4 linked regions of the Phreatobacter oligotrophus genome follow. The main gene of each other region encodes a partner of the protein of the gene in region 3 in a complex. Links are inferred from orthologs where the notes say so. Each region holds a gene or a part of one and is shown on either strand. Other genes may lie near its edges. The genes, in order: accB, accC, accD and C8P69_RS07820.

What was found.
Region 1: the proteins of accD (region 3) and accB are in contact, whole or in part, in a solved structure (PDB 8UXZ), measured with the Escherichia coli proteins. The link is inferred for Phreatobacter oligotrophus from one-to-one orthologs.
Region 2: the proteins of accD (region 3) and accC are in contact, whole or in part, in a solved structure (PDB 8UXZ), measured with the Escherichia coli proteins. The link is inferred for Phreatobacter oligotrophus from one-to-one orthologs.
Region 4: the proteins of accD (region 3) and C8P69_RS07820 are in contact, whole or in part, in a solved structure (PDB 8UXZ), measured with the Escherichia coli proteins. The link is inferred for Phreatobacter oligotrophus from one-to-one orthologs.

What each region holds. Positions count from the first base shown.
Region 1 is NZ_PZZL01000001.1:644,586-648,701, forward strand. Bases 1-2,771 are described here. They hold accB (acetyl-CoA carboxylase biotin carboxyl carrier protein), read right to left. Parts: upstream 1,744-2,771; coding sequence 1,258-1,743; downstream 1-1,257. Other genes in these bases: accC (acetyl-CoA carboxylase biotin carboxylase subunit), read right to left, coding at 1-1,247; aroQ (type II 3-dehydroquinate dehydratase), read right to left, coding at 1,779-2,234; C8P69_RS03270 (NADH:flavin oxidoreductase/NADH oxidase), read right to left, coding at 2,395-2,771. In the rest of the region: more of C8P69_RS03270, read right to left, coding at 2,772-3,504; C8P69_RS03275 (MFS transporter), read left to right, coding at 3,785-4,116. UniProt on the Escherichia coli protein: This protein is a component of the acetyl coenzyme A carboxylase complex; first, biotin carboxylase catalyzes the carboxylation of the carrier protein and then the transcarboxylase transfers the carboxyl group to form malonyl-CoA.
Region 2 is NZ_PZZL01000001.1:642,307-646,631, forward strand. What follows is about bases 1,346-4,325. They hold accC (acetyl-CoA carboxylase biotin carboxylase subunit), read right to left. Parts: upstream 3,527-4,325; coding sequence 2,165-3,526; downstream 1,346-2,164. Other genes in these bases: C8P69_RS03245 (hypothetical protein), read left to right, coding at 1,346-1,426; C8P69_RS03250 (HAD-IA family hydrolase), read left to right, coding at 1,487-2,146; accB (acetyl-CoA carboxylase biotin carboxyl carrier protein), read right to left, coding at 3,537-4,022; aroQ (type II 3-dehydroquinate dehydratase), read right to left, coding at 4,058-4,325. Also shown: C8P69_RS03235 (RluA family pseudouridine synthase), read left to right, coding at 1-824; C8P69_RS03240 (hypothetical protein), read left to right, coding at 824-1,042; more of C8P69_RS03245, read left to right, coding at 1,112-1,345. UniProt on the Escherichia coli protein: This protein is a component of the acetyl coenzyme A carboxylase complex; first, biotin carboxylase catalyzes the carboxylation of the carrier protein and then the transcarboxylase transfers the carboxyl group to form malonyl-CoA.
Region 3 is NZ_PZZL01000001.1:119,942-124,030, forward strand. What follows is about bases 1-2,744. They hold accD (acetyl-CoA carboxylase, carboxyltransferase subunit beta), read right to left. Parts: upstream 1,948-2,744; coding sequence 1,054-1,947; downstream 1-1,053. Other genes in these bases: C8P69_RS00590 (bifunctional folylpolyglutamate synthase/dihydrofolate synthase), read right to left, coding at 1-992; C8P69_RS00600 (hypothetical protein), read right to left, coding at 1,976-2,242; trpA (tryptophan synthase subunit alpha), read right to left, coding at 2,291-2,744. In the rest of the region: more of trpA, read right to left, coding at 2,745-3,127; trpB (tryptophan synthase subunit beta), read right to left, coding at 3,124-4,089.
Region 4 is NZ_PZZL01000003.1:132,447-136,593, forward strand. The notes cover bases 589-3,390. They hold C8P69_RS07820 (acetyl-CoA carboxylase carboxyltransferase subunit alpha), read right to left. Parts: upstream 2,566-3,390; coding sequence 1,612-2,565; downstream 589-1,611. Other genes in these bases: C8P69_RS07815 (L,D-transpeptidase family protein), read right to left, coding at 589-1,289; C8P69_RS07825 (site-specific tyrosine recombinase XerD), read right to left, coding at 2,689-3,390. Outside these bases: more of C8P69_RS07815, read right to left, coding at 1-588; more of C8P69_RS07825, read right to left, coding at 3,391-3,612; C8P69_RS07830 (histidine kinase), read right to left, coding at 3,617-3,766; xth (exodeoxyribonuclease III), read left to right, coding at 3,972-4,147. UniProt on the Escherichia coli protein: Component of the acetyl coenzyme A carboxylase (ACC) complex. First, biotin carboxylase catalyzes the carboxylation of biotin on its carrier protein (BCCP) and then the CO(2) group is transferred by the carboxyltransferase to acetyl-CoA to form malonyl-CoA.

The sequences.
Region 1 (4,116 bases), 520 kb from region 3 along the record:
GTCGTCTCGATGCCGTCCACCACGAACTCGTCGAGGGCGCGGCGCAGGCGCGCCAGGCACTCGGCTCGGGTGCGGCCATGGACGATCAGCTTGCCGACCAGCGAGTCGTAGTTCGGCGGGATCGTGTAGCCCTGGTAGGCGTGGCTGTCGACGCGTACGCCGATGCCGCCGGGCGTGTGGAACAGGTTGAGCTTGCCGGGCGAGGGCCGGAAGGTCGCCGGATTCTCGGCGTTCACGCGGCACTCGATGGCATGGCCCTCGATGACGATGTCCGACTGCTTCACCGAGAGCTTCTGGCCCGAGGCGATCTTGATCTGCTCGTTCACGAGGTCGACGCCGGTGATCATCTCGGTCACCGGATGCTCGACCTGGATGCGGGTGTTCATCTCGATGAAGAAGAACTGCCCGTCCTCGTAGAGAAACTCGATCGTGCCGGCGCCGACATATCCCATGTCGGCCATGGCCTTGGCGCAGATGCCGCCGATCTCGGCCCGCTGCTCCGGCGTGATGACCGGGGAGGGGCCTTCCTCCCAGACCTTCTGGTGCCGGCGCTGCAGCGAGCAGTCGCGCTCGCCGAGATGGATGGCATTGCCCTGGCCGTCGCCGAGGATCTGGATCTCGATATGGCGGGGCTTGCCGAGATATTTCTCGATATAGACCGCGTCATCGCCGAAGGCGGCCTTGGCCTCGGTCTTGGCGGTCTGCAGCGCGACCTCCAGCTCGTCCGCCGTGCGGGCGACCTTCATCCCGCGACCACCGCCGCCGGCGGCTGCCTTGATGATGACGGGGAAACCGATCTCGGCGGCGACCTTGCGGGCCTCCTCGTCATCGGAGATGCCACCTTCCGAACCGGGGACGGTGGGGATGCCCAGGCGCTTCGCCGTGCGCTTGGCCTCGATCTTGTCGCCCATGATGCGGATGTGCTCGGACTTCGGTCCGATGAAGGTGATGCCGTGGCTCTCGAGGATCTCGGCGAAGCGGGCATTCTCGGAGAGGAAGCCGTAGCCGGGATGGACGGCCTCGGCGCCGGTGATCTCGCAGGCCGCAAGCAGCGAGGGGATGTTGAGATAGCTCTCGCGGGCCGAGGGCGGGCCGATGCAGACGCTCTCATCGGCGAGCTTCACATGCATCGAATCGGCATCTGCCGTGGAATGGACGGCGACCGTCGCGATTCCGAGCTCCTTGCACGCCCGGAGGACGCGCAGGGCGATCTCACCGCGATTGGCGATCAGCACCTTGTTGAACATGGCGCTGCGCTCACTCGATGATCATCAGCGGCTCGCCGTATTCGACCGGCCGGCCGTCGTCGAACAGGATGCGCGTCACCGTGCCGGAGCGTGGGGCGACGATGTCATTGAAGGTCTTCATCGCCTCGATGAGGCAGATGCGGTCGCCTTCTTTCACGGCCGAGCCGACCTCGACGAAGGGCTTGGCGTCGGGCGAGGCGCGGCGATAGGCGGTGCCGACCATGGGCGAGGGCACGGCGCCCGGATGCTTGCGCGGATCATCGCCCGAGGCCGCAGGAGCCGCGACGGCGGCGGGAGCGGCAGCCGCGGCCACCGGGGCCGGCGCAGGCGCCGCGGCGACCGGCGCCGCGACCGTCGCATGGACGGTGACCTGGCGGGCGACGCGGATCTTCAGCGCCTCGAGCTCGATCTCGATCTCGGTGAGATCCGTGTCGGCCAGCACCTGGGCCAGCTCACGGATCATCGCCGTATCGATGGAGGATTTGCCTTTGTTCATGGTGGCCTCTTGGGGCTCGGCGCGGCGGGGGCCGCTCACGCCTTGGCCGGAAGCGCCGCGACGGCGGCGATGGCGAGCGCGTATCCCATGGGGCCGAGCCCCACGATGATGCCGCGCGCGACGGGTGAAAGGAAGGAATGGTGCCGCACGGCCTCGCGCGCATGCACGTTGGTGATGTGAACCTCGATCATCGGCACCCCGGTGCCGCGGACGGCATCGGCGAGGGCGAGCGAGGTGTGGGTATAGGCGCCGGCATTGAAGACGACGCCCTTGAGCGTGCCGGCGGCGAAGGCGCGGCCGGCCTCGTGCAGCCAGTCGACGAGCACGCCCTCGTGGTTCGACTGGCGGAAATCGGCGGTGAGCCCGTGCTTTGCTGCCTCGTCCCGGCACATGACCTCGACATCGGCCAGCGTCGTCGCGCCGTAGATGGCGGGTTCGCGCGTGCCGAGGAGGTTGAGGTTCGGGCCGTTGAGGATGAGGACGGTGCTCATGCGCCGGGGTCTTGGATCCGCGTCGAGGGTCCGTGGCGCGACCGGGCCGGCGGGCCGGAATCGATCACGCGCCCCGCGGCGGAAGCCGCGTCACGGGCGGGTCCTTATAGGCGGATCGGCGGCGGAAGCAAAGCGAGGGGTGTGGATGGGCCGGCCGCCCTCACGCCGGCCTTGCCAGCGCCGCCCCTGGCCAGACCTTCTTGGCGACGCGGGCATATTGCGGCGGATAGTTCAGCTCGACGCCGAGTTCCTCTGCCGCGTGCCAGCCCCAGCGCGGGTTGTCGAGCAGGCCGCGGCCGATGGCGACCATGTCGGCGGCGCCGGACGTGATGACCTCCTCGGCCTGGCTCGGCGTGTTGATGAGGCCGACCGCGCGGGTGGCGATGCCGCTGCCGGCCTTCACCGCCTGGGCGAAGGGCACCTGGTAGCCCGGCTTCACGGCGATGCGGATGCGCGGCGTGACGCCGCCCGACGAGACGCAGACGAAATCGAGGACGGCGCCCTTTAATTCCGCAGCGAGCGCCACGGCGTCGGCGACCTGCAGGCCCTCCTCGGTCCAGTCCTGGCCGGTGATGCGGGCGCCGAGCGCCACATGGGCGGGGAGCGCCGCCTTCACGGCCGCGGCGATGGAGAGCGGCCAGGCGAAGCGGTTGTCGCGGCTGCCGCCGAACCCGTCGGTCCGGGTGTTGGAGATCGGGCTGATGACCGAATGCAAGAGATAGCCATGGGCCATGTGGAGCTCGACTGCGTCGAAGCCGAGGCGCACGGCGCGCTTGGCGGCATCGACGAAGGCCTGGGCGATGCGCAGCTTGTCCTGGGCCGTCATCTCGCGCGGCATGTGCCAGCCCTCATCGAAGGGGATGGCCGAGGGGCCGACCGTCGCCCAGGGGTCGGCATTGTCCTTCAGCGGACCACCGCCCTCCCAGGGGCGCTCGGAGGAAGCCTTGCGGCCGGCATGGCCGATCTGGATGCCGAACTTCGTGCCGGGCAGGGCGACCGCCCGGGCGGCGTCGAGGACCCGCTTCAGCGCGCGCTCGTTGGCGTCATTGTAAAGGCCGACGCAGCCATGGGTGATGCGACCGAGCCGCTCCACCGCCGTCGCCTCGACGACGACGAGGCCAGCGCCGGACATGGCGAGGTTCATCAGGTGCTGCAGGTGCCAGTCGTTCATGCAGCCATCGTCCGCCGAATACTGGCACATCGGCGCCACAACGATGCGATTCGGCAGGGTGACGGGGCCCAGTGCGAAGGGCGTAAAAAGCTGGCTCATGACGGTCTCTGGCGGCGGCTGGACGGCGAGGGGACCTGAAAGGCCTGTCGCCCGCAACTAGCTGGGGCGCAGGGCTCATCTGCCAAGGGTGACGCATGGGCAGCCACGGGCCATGCATTTCCCGCATGTGCTGGGCGCAGCCCTCTCCCTCCTTCGATCCGATGGCAGGTGGGGCAAAATCACACTAGAGAACGATCATCTTTCCCTGGCTCGTCCGGGAGATCGTCTGTCCTGCGATGCTCCGCAGGGCGATGCGATCGTCCCGCCCCGCGTGATGCCCATGACCGCCATGACCTCCGACGCCGCTGCCATCGGCGACCGCCTTGCGCGCCGCAACGCCGTCATCCTCGCGGTCGCGACAGCGCTGGCGGGCGCCAACACCACCGTCATGTTCGCAACCGGCGCCATTGTCGGCGCGCAGCTCGCCCCGGTCCGTTCGCTGGCGACGCTGCCGATCTCGATCTTCGTCGTGGGCCTCGCCGCGGCCTCGCTGCCCGTTGGCATGCTGGTGCGCCGCTATGGCCGCCGCACCGCCTACCAGCTGGCAACCTTCGCCGGCATGCTCACCGGTCTCTTCGGCTATCTCGGCGTCACGCTGGCGAGCTTCCCCGT
Region 2 (4,325 bases), 520 kb from region 3 along the record:
TCGAGGCCGGCCAGGCGGTGCGCGTGCCGCCGCTCAAGCTCGACCAGGCGCGGCCCATGTCGGCCAAGGTCGGCGAGGATGTCGCCGGCTTCCTCGCCTCCATCACCCTCTATGAGGACGCCGACGTCCTCGTCCTGTCGAAGCCGGCTGGCCTTGCGGTGCAGGGCGGCTCCGGCACCAAGAAGCACCTCGACGGCATGCTGGCGGTGCTGACCGATGAGGACGGCCAGCGCCCGCGCCTCGTCCACCGCCTCGACAAGGACACGTCGGGCTGCCTGCTCGTCGCCAAGAACCGCTTCGCCGCGGCGGCGCTGGCCAAGACCTTCCGCACCCGCGCCGCCCGCAAGATCTACTGGTCGGTGGTGGCCGGCGTGCCGAAGCCGCGCCAGGGCCGCGTCTCGACCTATCTCGCCAAGGAAGAGCGCGAGGACGAGAGCTTCATGCGCATCGCCAAGCACGGCGAGAAGGGCGCCAGCCACGCGGTCAGCTACTACGCCGTCATCGACACCATGGCGCAGAAGCTGTCCTGGCTGTCGATGAAGCCGGTGACGGGCCGCACCCACCAGCTGCGCGTCCATGCCGCCGAGATCGGCCATCCCATCATCGGCGATCCCAAATATTTCGACGTCGAGAACTGGGAGATCCCCGGCGGCATCCAGCACAAGCTGCACCTGCATGCCCGCCGCCTCGTCGTGCCGCATCCGCGCGGCAAGGGCACGATCGACGTCTCGGCGCCGCTGCCGCCGCACATGGAGCAGACCTTCAACCTCCTCGGCTGGGACGTCTCGCGCTACGATCCCATTGTCGAGGCGCCGGAGGAGTGATGTCCCTGACGGGCTGGATCTACGTCACCGCCGCGGCGCTGTTCGCCATCCTCGCGCTCATCGTCATGGTGACACGTCGGGTGATCCGCACCGTGCCGGGCGGCGACCGGGCCATGGCCGACCTCGTCGGCGAACTGCGCCGCGCCAATGACCTTGCCGAACGCCGCATCTCCGCCCTCGAGGCGCGTGTCGAGACGCTGGAGCGCGAGCGCCGCTGAACAGCCGATTCAGGCGCGGTTCAGCGGGCGGGACCGACAAGGACGCATCGTCCTGATGGAGCCCATGCCATGACCCGCCTGCTTCTCGCCGGTCTTCTCGCCCTGTCCGCCATCGCGCCAGCTGCCGCCCAGCCCTTCGGCTATGGGCCGGGCCCCGGCCGCGGCAATCCCGAACTGCGCGCCGAGCGCTTCGAATGCCGCCAGGAGGCCCGTGCGCGCGGCTATCGCGGACCCGCCGTCCGCGCCGCCGTCCTCGACTGCCTGCGCGCCCGCCGCCCGGATCTTGCCCGCATCGTCGAGTGCCGCCAGTCGGCCCGCGCCCACGGCTACATCCCGCGCACGCCCGAGTTCCGCATGGCCGTGCGATCCTGCCGTTTCGGCTGACCCGTTGATCTTCGGCGCCTGGCGGCCCACAAGGCGCTCCGGTTCCCCGGAGCGCCTTTCGTGAAGCTCGTCATCTTCGACTGCGACGGCACCCTCGTCGACAGCCAGCACCTCATCGTCGCCTGCATGGACGCGGCCTTCATCTCGCTCGGCCGCACGCCGCCGAGCCGCGAGGCGACGCTGTCCATCGTCGGCCTGTCGCTGTTCGAGGCCTTCGCGGTGCTGACGAGCCCCGAGGACCCCGACATTCCCGCGCTCATCGAGGCCTACAAGGGCGCCTTCCATGCCGAGCGGCAGAAGCACGGCCATGCCGAGCCGCTCTATCCCGGCTGCCGCGAGGTGATCGAGTGGGTGGCGGCGGAGAAGGCGGCCCTCGGCATCGCCACGGGCAAGTCCCAGCGCGGCGTGCGCATCGTCATGACCCATCACGGCCTGATCGACCGCTTCGCCACGATCCAGACCGCCGACGACGCGCCCTCGAAGCCCCATCCCGGCATGATCCTGCAGGCGATGGCGGAGGTCGGCGCGGTGCCCGAGGATACGGTGATGATTGGCGACACGACCTATGACATCGACATGGCCCATGCCGCCGGCGTCGGCTCCATCGCCGTCACCTGGGGCTACCATGCGCCGGAGGCGCTCCTGCGCTCCCGCCCAAACGCGATCGCCAGGACCTATGGCGAGGTCCCGGCGATCCTGAAGCGTCTGTGGGGCGTGTGAGGCGGGCCTCGCCCGTGCTCAGGCCTTGTCAGTCTTGGCGGCCTCGCCGGCCAGGAACTTCTCCAGCCAGTGGATGTCGTAGTCGCCGGCGATGATCGACGGGTTGCGCACGAGGGTGCGGAACAGCGGCAGCGTCGTCTCGATGCCGTCCACCACGAACTCGTCGAGGGCGCGGCGCAGGCGCGCCAGGCACTCGGCTCGGGTGCGGCCATGGACGATCAGCTTGCCGACCAGCGAGTCGTAGTTCGGCGGGATCGTGTAGCCCTGGTAGGCGTGGCTGTCGACGCGTACGCCGATGCCGCCGGGCGTGTGGAACAGGTTGAGCTTGCCGGGCGAGGGCCGGAAGGTCGCCGGATTCTCGGCGTTCACGCGGCACTCGATGGCATGGCCCTCGATGACGATGTCCGACTGCTTCACCGAGAGCTTCTGGCCCGAGGCGATCTTGATCTGCTCGTTCACGAGGTCGACGCCGGTGATCATCTCGGTCACCGGATGCTCGACCTGGATGCGGGTGTTCATCTCGATGAAGAAGAACTGCCCGTCCTCGTAGAGAAACTCGATCGTGCCGGCGCCGACATATCCCATGTCGGCCATGGCCTTGGCGCAGATGCCGCCGATCTCGGCCCGCTGCTCCGGCGTGATGACCGGGGAGGGGCCTTCCTCCCAGACCTTCTGGTGCCGGCGCTGCAGCGAGCAGTCGCGCTCGCCGAGATGGATGGCATTGCCCTGGCCGTCGCCGAGGATCTGGATCTCGATATGGCGGGGCTTGCCGAGATATTTCTCGATATAGACCGCGTCATCGCCGAAGGCGGCCTTGGCCTCGGTCTTGGCGGTCTGCAGCGCGACCTCCAGCTCGTCCGCCGTGCGGGCGACCTTCATCCCGCGACCACCGCCGCCGGCGGCTGCCTTGATGATGACGGGGAAACCGATCTCGGCGGCGACCTTGCGGGCCTCCTCGTCATCGGAGATGCCACCTTCCGAACCGGGGACGGTGGGGATGCCCAGGCGCTTCGCCGTGCGCTTGGCCTCGATCTTGTCGCCCATGATGCGGATGTGCTCGGACTTCGGTCCGATGAAGGTGATGCCGTGGCTCTCGAGGATCTCGGCGAAGCGGGCATTCTCGGAGAGGAAGCCGTAGCCGGGATGGACGGCCTCGGCGCCGGTGATCTCGCAGGCCGCAAGCAGCGAGGGGATGTTGAGATAGCTCTCGCGGGCCGAGGGCGGGCCGATGCAGACGCTCTCATCGGCGAGCTTCACATGCATCGAATCGGCATCTGCCGTGGAATGGACGGCGACCGTCGCGATTCCGAGCTCCTTGCACGCCCGGAGGACGCGCAGGGCGATCTCACCGCGATTGGCGATCAGCACCTTGTTGAACATGGCGCTGCGCTCACTCGATGATCATCAGCGGCTCGCCGTATTCGACCGGCCGGCCGTCGTCGAACAGGATGCGCGTCACCGTGCCGGAGCGTGGGGCGACGATGTCATTGAAGGTCTTCATCGCCTCGATGAGGCAGATGCGGTCGCCTTCTTTCACGGCCGAGCCGACCTCGACGAAGGGCTTGGCGTCGGGCGAGGCGCGGCGATAGGCGGTGCCGACCATGGGCGAGGGCACGGCGCCCGGATGCTTGCGCGGATCATCGCCCGAGGCCGCAGGAGCCGCGACGGCGGCGGGAGCGGCAGCCGCGGCCACCGGGGCCGGCGCAGGCGCCGCGGCGACCGGCGCCGCGACCGTCGCATGGACGGTGACCTGGCGGGCGACGCGGATCTTCAGCGCCTCGAGCTCGATCTCGATCTCGGTGAGATCCGTGTCGGCCAGCACCTGGGCCAGCTCACGGATCATCGCCGTATCGATGGAGGATTTGCCTTTGTTCATGGTGGCCTCTTGGGGCTCGGCGCGGCGGGGGCCGCTCACGCCTTGGCCGGAAGCGCCGCGACGGCGGCGATGGCGAGCGCGTATCCCATGGGGCCGAGCCCCACGATGATGCCGCGCGCGACGGGTGAAAGGAAGGAATGGTGCCGCACGGCCTCGCGCGCATGCACGTTGGTGATGTGAACCTCGATCATCGGCACCCCGGTGCCGCGGACGGCATCGGCGAGGGCGAGCGAGGTGTGGGTATAGGCGCCGGCATTGAAGACGACGCCCTTGAGCGTGCCGGCGGCGAAGGCGCGGCCGGCC
Region 3 (4,089 bases):
ATGGCGGCCGACAGGACTTCGCCGCCGCCGGGATTATGCCCGCCGTCGAGCCAGACCTCGGCACCGGTCGGCAGGGCCTGGGCCACCGCGCCGGTGAGGCGCTGCAGGCGCGCGGGCCAGGTGACGGTCTGCAGGCCGCGGGCGATGGCGTCCTCGTCGAGCGCGAAGCCGGCAGTCTTCACCGCCGCAATCGCCGTACCGGCATTCTCCGCCTGATGCGCGCCGGGCAGGCGCGGCGGCGGAGCGTCGATCAGCCCGTCCTCGTCCTGGTAGACGAAACGGCCGTTTTCCAGGCGCGCGAACCAGTCGAGGCCAGAAACGGACAGGCGCGAGCGGGTGGCGTCCGCCGCCGCCTCGATCACCGCCATGGCCTCGGGCTCCTGCCGGGCGATGACCGCCGGACGGCCGCGCTTGAGGATGCCGGCCTTCTCGCCCGCGATCTTGCCGATCGTGTCGCCGAGGAATTCCGCATGGTCGATGGAGACGGGTGTGATGACGCTCACCGCCGGCCGCGGCACGACATTGGTGGCGTCGAACCGGCCGCCCATGCCGACCTCGAGGATCACCGCATCGGCCGGATGCCGCGCGAAGAGCATCAGGCCGGCAATCGTCGTGATCTCGAACTGGGTGATGGCCTGACCGGCATTCACCCGCTCGACCTCCAGCAGGATGTCGGCGAGCGTCTCGTCATCGACGAGCTTGCCGCCGCCCGGCGCGCCGAGGCGGAAGCGCTCATTGAACTTCACGAGATGGGGCGAGGTGTAGACATGCACCGTCCGCCCCGAGGCCTCCAGCAGGGCGCGGGCGAAGGCCGAGGTCGACCCCTTGCCGTTGGTGCCGGCGACGTGGATCACCGGCGGCAGGGCCAGATGCGGGTCGCCGAGCCGGGACAGCGCGCCGGTCATGCGGTCGAGCGACAGATCGATCAGCTTCGGGTGAAGCTTGGCGAGCCGGTCGAGAATATCGGCGATGGGGGGAGCGAGAACCGTCATGGCCGTTCGACAGCGACGAGGGCGCGCCGTTCGGCGCACCCCCATGGAGGACAGGAAAGGGTCAGGACGCCGCGGCGACCGGGGCGGTAGCCTCGGCCGGAGCCGGGGCGGGCGCCTTGGTGAGGACGCGGCAGAGGCGCGCCAGCGTCGCGCGCAGGTCGTGGCGATGGACGACGAGGTCCACCATGCCGTGATCCTTCAGATATTCGGCGCGCTGGAAGCCTTCGGGCAGCTTCTCGCGGATGGTCTGCTCGATGACGCGCGGGCCGGCAAAGCCGATGAGCGCGCCGGGCTCGGCGAGGTGCACGTCGCCGAGCATGGCATAGCTCGCGGTGACGCCGCCGGTGGTCGGGTTCGTCAGTACGACGATGTAGGGCAGGCGCGCGTCGCGCAGCGCCTGCACGGCGACCGTGGTGCGCGGCATCTGCATGAGCGACAGGATGCCCTCCTGCATGCGGGCGCCGCCGGAGGCGGTGAAGATGATGAAGGGCGTCTTCTTCTCGACCGCCGTCATCATGCCGCGGATGATGGCTTCGCCCGCCGCGGTGCCGAGCGAGCCGGCCATGAAGTCCATGTCCTGCACGGCCACCGTCACCGGCAGGCCTTCGAGCTTGCCGTAGCCGACCTTGATGGCATCGGCGAGGCCGGTCTTGGCCTTGGCGTCCTTCAGCCGGTCCACATAGCGCTTCTCGTCGCGGAACTTCAGCGGATCGATCGGGGCCTCGGGCAGCTGGACGTCGAACCAGGTGCCGTTGTCAAAGATCGACTTCAGCCGCGCCGTCGAGCCCATGCGCATGTGCACGCCCGAGCCGGGAATGACGAAGAGATTGCTCTCCAGGTCCTTGTGGAAGACCATCTGCCCGGTCTCCGGGCACTTGATCCACAGGTTCTCCGGCGTGTCGCGCTTCAGGAAGGAGCGAATGCGCGGTGGCAGGACGTCAGTGATCCAGTTCATGGGGCCTCGTGGCGAAAGATGAGGGCGCTCAGGCGCCGGCGCGTTCCAGACGGGTGAGGCGCGCCTCGAGCTGTTCGAGCTGAACCTCGAAACTGGCGAAAGTGCGTTCGGTCATGCTGCGATGGCCGATGAAGGAGCGCATGAACTTGACTGCATTGGCATCGAGCTTTTCCAAGCGGCTCTCGATCGCTTCGAAGCGCTTTTCGAACTTCGCATCCAGTTCATCGAAACGGGCGGTCATGTCCGCCCGCAATTCGCGCAGATGCGCAAGGATCAGGTTCTCGGGCTCGCTCATGACCAAGCCTCCTCGCGGCCAATATAGCCAATCACGAGGCGCCGCGCATCACTCCGCGGCCTTGCGGGCATGGCGGACACCCGCGGCGATGGAGCCGACGAGATCGGTCACGGCGGAGACCGTCCGCGCCGTCGCCTTGCCCTCACCATCGAGCGAACCCTTCAGCGCGTCGACCAGCGCCGAACCGACGACGACCGCGTCGGCGCCGCGCGCCACGGCGCTGGCATGGTCCGCATTCTTCACGCCGAAGCCGACGGCGACCGGCAGGTCCGTGTGCCGCTTGATCCGCGCCACCGCCTCGGCCGTCTTGCCGAAATCCGGGGTGGCCGCGCCGGTGATGCCGGTGATCGAGACGTAGTAGACGAAGCCCGACGTGTTGCCGAGCACCGTCGGCAGGCGCTTATCATCGGTGGTCGGCGTCGCCAGGCGAATGAAGTTGAGGCCGGCCTTCAGCGCGGGGATGCAGAGCTCGGCATCCTCCTCCGGCGGCAGGTCGACGACGATCAGGCCGTCGATGCCGGCGGCCTTGGCATCGGCAAGGAAGCGATCGACGCCGTAGATGTAGATCGGGTTGTAGTAGCCCATCAGCACGATGGGGGTCGCCTGGTCATCCTTGCGGAACCAGGCGATATCCTCGAGCGTCTTCGCCAGGGTCTGGCCGCCGGCCAGTGCCCGGAGGCCGGCTGCCTGGACCGACGGGCCATCGGCCATCGGGTCGGTGAAGGGCATGCCGAATTCGATGACGTCGGCGCCGGCCGCCGGCAGGGCCTTGAGGATGGCGCGGGCGGTCTCGCGGTCGGGATCGCCGGCCATGACATAGGTCACGAGGCCGGCGCGGCCGTCCTGCGCGAGCGCGGCGAAGCGGGTGTCGAGGCGGGTGGTCAAAGCTTGGTCCCCAGGATTTCGGCCACCTGCGGCACGTCCTTGTCGCCGCGGCCCGACAGGTTCATCACCATCAGGTGGTCCTTCGGCAGCTTCGGCGCGAGTTCGGCGATCTTGGCGATGGCATGGGCGCATTCCAGCGCCGGGATGATGCCCTCGACCTTCGACAGGAGCTGGAAGCCTTCCAGCGCCTCGTCGTCGGTGGCCGAGAGATAGGTGACGCGGCCGATATCGTTCAGCCAGGCATGCTCCGGCCCGATGCCCGGATAGTCGAGGCCAGCCGAGATCGAGTGGCCCTCCTGGATCTGCCCGTCGGCATCCATCAGCAGGTAGGTGCGGTTGCCGTGCAGGACGCCCGGCTTGCCGCCGGAGATCGAGGCGGCATGCAGCTTGTCGAGGCCGTGGCCGGCCGCTTCCACGCCGTACATGGCGACCGAGGGCTCATCGAGGAACGGGTGGAACAGGCCGATGGCGTTCGAGCCGCCGCCAACGCAGGCGATGAGGCTGTCGGGCAGGCGGCCTTCCTGGGCCTGGAGCTGCTCGCGGGTCTCGTTGCCGATGATCGACTGGAAGTCGCGCACCATGGACGGATAGGGGTGCGGGCCCGCGACCGTACCGATGCAGTAGAAGGTCGTCTCGACGTTGGTCACCCAGTCGCGGAGCGCCTCGTTCATGGCGTCCTTGAGGGTCTTGGCGCCCGACTGGACCGGCACGACGGTGGCGCCGAGCATCTTCATGCGGAAGACGTTGGGCGCCTGCCGGGCGACGTCGACCGCGCCCATATAGACGATGCATTCGAGGCCGAAGCGGGCGCAGAGCGTCGCGGTGGCGACGCCGTGCTGGCCGGCGCCGGTCTCGGCGATGATGCGCTTCTTGCCCATGCGGCGGGCCAGCAGGATCTGGCCGAGGACGTTGTTCACCTTGTGGGAGCCGGTGTGGTTCAGCTCCTCGCGCTTCAGGTAGAT
Region 4 (4,147 bases), on a different replicon or contig from region 3:
GGGGTCGAGGAGGCGGAGGCAAGCGCCGGAGCCGTGGGGGCGGCAGCGGCCGGAGCCGGCGCCGCGGCGGCGACGGGAGCGCGGGCCGAGACCAGCGTCACCGGCTCGCTCTGCTGGCTGGCCAGCGAGAAGGTCGGTTCGGACGAGCCGACGCGGATCTGCCGGTGGGTGAAGCGCGAGGCAAAGGTGCGATGCGTGCCGCCATCAATGCCGGAGCGGGGCGGAGCAGCCGCGACCTCACGCGAGAGCGCCGCCACCTGCGCCATGTCGCGGGCGTGCTTGGCCGCAACCGCCTGCCGGATCGGCGGCGGCACGACGTAGGCCGGGCAGGCCGAGGCCGCCTGGAAGTTCGGACGCGGCGCCGAGGTATCGTCTCCAACCGCAGTGAAGCGCGTGCGGATGTTGCGGGCCGGGGCCTCGCGGGTCACCGGCGCCATGGTGGTGACCGGCTGGTTCACCGAGGTCGGAACCGGGGTGGCGGGAGCTGCCGAGGTCGAGACATTGGCGCGCGCCGTGCTGGCATTGCGGGTGCCGGCCCAGGGGTCGTTCGCGGCGATCATCTCGCGGGTCTCGCCCACGCCGCCCTGCGCCAGCACCGACTGCGGCGACACGGCGTTGAAGACGTAGCGGCGCTCGCAGACGTCGACCTGCGGCTCCTGGCGGGTGACCTCGAAATGGTCGTAGCCTTCCTTCAGGTTCTTCCAGAAGGTCATGTTAGGATTGTTGCGGTGGCGGGCGAGGTTCCGCGGCGTCATGCGGAACGGATAGGCCTGCACCTGGAACGAGTCCTGGCCGGCCTGCAGCGCCTCGCGGGCCAGCGCATAGACCTCGGCGATCGCCTCGTCGGTCATGGCGTAGCAGCCGCGCGACGAGCAGTCGCCGTGCACCATGAGATGCGAGCCGGTGCGGCCGTAGGACCGGTCGAACTGGTTCGGGAAGCCCATGTTGAACGCGAGGTAGTAGGACGACCGCGGGTTCATCAGGCCCATGTTGATCTGGTAGAAGCCCTCGGGCGACTGGCGGTCGCCCTCGCGGACCTTGGGCCCGAGATCACCGGAATAGTTGCAGATCGGATAGGTCTTGAAGAGGGCGTAGCGGCCAGTCGCGTCGCGCTTCCAGACCTCGAGTTCGGCCTCTTCCTTAAAGATGCGCATGAGCACCGGCGAGGTGCGGGTCATGCCCTTCACGTTCAGCTCTTCGACCACGGCCTGTGCGAGCGGCCGGTTGCCGCGGTTCGGGTCGTTGCGGGAGACGGTTTCGCCCTGGCAGGCGGCAAGCAGCGCGGCCATCGAGACAAGCGCAGCGACCCGCCAGCTGCGGGTCCGGCCAGACCGGACAGCTGCCTTCGTGTGATCACCGGCCGACTGATGCAATGCTCTGCTCCCGAAAAGGGGCGTCGAAAAGAGGCCCCGCGAACGGTTCAGCTTGGCGCCGTGGATCCTTAACGGACCCTTGAAAGCGATCGATAGCGTCAACCCGCGGTTACTGCAAGCAGCCGAAAACGTGACCGAGGGTTAACGAATTCCCCGTCCCGTCACGGATGGGTGATGATGCGGCAAGGAAGGTGGCCGAACCAAGGCACGACCGCGCCCCGGCCCGCGTCGCCATGCCTCAGAGGGACCGGCCGATGGCGAGGAATTTCTCGCGGCGCAGGCGGCGGATGTCCTCGGGCGACTGGCCGGCCAGGGCACCGAGCGCCTGCTCGATGGCGTCGCCGACGCGGGTGATGGCGACATCGGGCTGGCGATGGGCGCCGCCCACCGGCTCCTGGATGATCTGGTCGATCACGCCGAACCGCATCAGGTCCTGGGCGGTGATCTTCATGTTGGTGGCCGCTTCCTGCGCCTTCGACGTGTCGCGCCAAAGGATCGAGGCGGCGCCCTCCGGCGAGATGACGCTGTAGATGGCGTGCTCCAGCATCATCACCTTGTTGGCGGTGGCAATCGCGATGGCGCCGCCCGAGCCGCCCTCGCCGATGACGATGGAGACGTTCGGCACCGACAGGCGCAGGCCGCAATCGGTGGAGCGCGCGATGGCCTCGGCCTGGCCACGCTCCTCGGCGCCGATTCCCGGATAGGCGCCGGCCGTGTCGACCAGCGAGATGACGGGAATGCCGAAGCGCTCGGCGGTCTCCATCAGGCGCACCGCCTTGCGGTAGCCCTCCGGGCGCGCCATGCCGAAATTGTGCCGGATGCGGGTTTCGGTGGTGTCGCCGCGCTCATGGCCCATGAAGCAGACGCTCTGGCCGCGGAACCGGCCGAAGCCGCCGACAATGGCCTCGTCCTCGCCGAAGACGCGGTCGCCAGCGAGCGGGGTGAAGTCCTCGAGCAGCTGGGCGATGTAGTCGAGCGTGTGCGGGCGGCCGGGATGGCGGGCGACCAGCGTCTTCTGCCAGGGGGTGAGCCCGGCATAGAGATCCTTCAGCGCCTGATCGGCCTTCTGCTCGAGCCGCGTCACCTCTTCGGTGATCGAGACGCCGCCGTCACGGGCCGCGACTTCGCGCAGCTCCTCGACCTTGGATTCGAGTTCGGCGATCGGCTTTTCAAAATCGAGGTAGCTGCGCATCGGCAAGGTGCGGCCCACAACCCGTGTGCGTCGGCCGGTGAGGGCCGGGGACGGCCCCGAAGGGCCCGATGAAGCGCGACGACATGCCCGTGCGGACAGGGCAAGTCAAGGACGGAGGACCGCCTAGTCCTCCCCCGAGAGCGGATGAAGGTCGCGCACGAGGCTCTTCAGCCGCTCGTCCAGCACATGGGTGTAGATCTGTGTCGTCGCAATGTCGGCATGGCCGAGAAGCTGTTGCACGGCCCTCAGGTCCGCGCCGTTCTGGAGGAGATGGCTGGCGAAGGCGTGGCGCAGGACATGCGGGGAGACCTTGGCGGCCGGCAGGCCCGCGGCCCCCGCAATCGCCTTCAGTTCGCGCCCGACATGCTGGCGGGTGAGGTGCCCGCTCTCGCCCGACGATGGGAACAGCCATTTGGAGGGGCCGAGCCCGGCTGCCTCCCGCAACGCCAGATAGGCGACCATGGCCTCCTTCGCCGCCTCGTTCAGCGGGACGATGCGCTCCTTGTTGCCCTTGCCGCGCACCACGAGGAAGCGCTGGTCGCGGCGGGCGGCAGCGACGGGAAGCGCAATGAGCTCGGAGACGCGCAGACCCGTGGCGTAGAGGAGTTCGAGCAGGCAGGCGAGCCGCGCTGCCCGCAAACGGTCGCCGACGGGCCGCTCCGGATCGTCGATTCCCTCGCGGGAGACGGCGAGGAGCTTTTCCACCTCCTGCATCCCCAGCGTCTTCGGCAGGGGGCGGCCGCGCTTCGGACCCTCCAGCACCGCCGCCGGGTCGTCCTTGCTGATGCCCTCGCCATAGAGGAAGCGGTGGAACTGCCGCACCGCCGAAAGGCGCCTAGCGACCGATGCGGTCTGCAGCCCGCGCGACCGGCAGTCGGCGAGATAGTCGCGGATGACGGCGGTGGTGGCGGACTTCGGGCCGGCGCCCTGCGAGCCGAGGAACCCGGCATAATCATCGAGGTCCCGGCGATAGGCCTCGAGCGTGTTGCGGGCGGCGCCGCGCTCGGCGGCCATCATGTCGAGGAAGAGGTCGACCTCGCCGGCCATGGCCTCAGCGGCGCGGCTGGAGGCGCGCGGGCGGCACCTGCTGGCTCATCTCCCGCGGCTCGGGCTCGACCAGATAGGCGAGCGCCAGCATGCCGGAAAAGCCAAGCCCGGCGAGAACGAGCAGGATGGTGACGAAACGGAACAGCGTCGGCATGGTCGGCCTCTGGCTGCCCCCTTGGACCATCAAAGACTGCTTCGGACAAGAGGTGGCCGTCGCGCTTCCCAGCCCTGGGACGCCATCCAGGGCCGCTGCGAACTTTGGCAGCAGCAGGCGGAAACGGGTGGACAGCGCCCCTCGCGCGGCTATCCCGGCACCGGCGCCGCTTCTATGGTGCGCGTCGAACCAGCCCGGACACGCCATGACGCTGACCATCGCCACCTGGAACATCAATTCCGTGCGCCTGCGCATCGAGACGGTCGCGCGCTTCGTCGCCGAGCACCAGCCGGACGTGCTGTGCCTGCAGGAGACCAAGTGCATCGACGGCCAGTTCCCGCTCGCTGACGTCAAGCGCATGGGCTACGAGCACACAGCCAT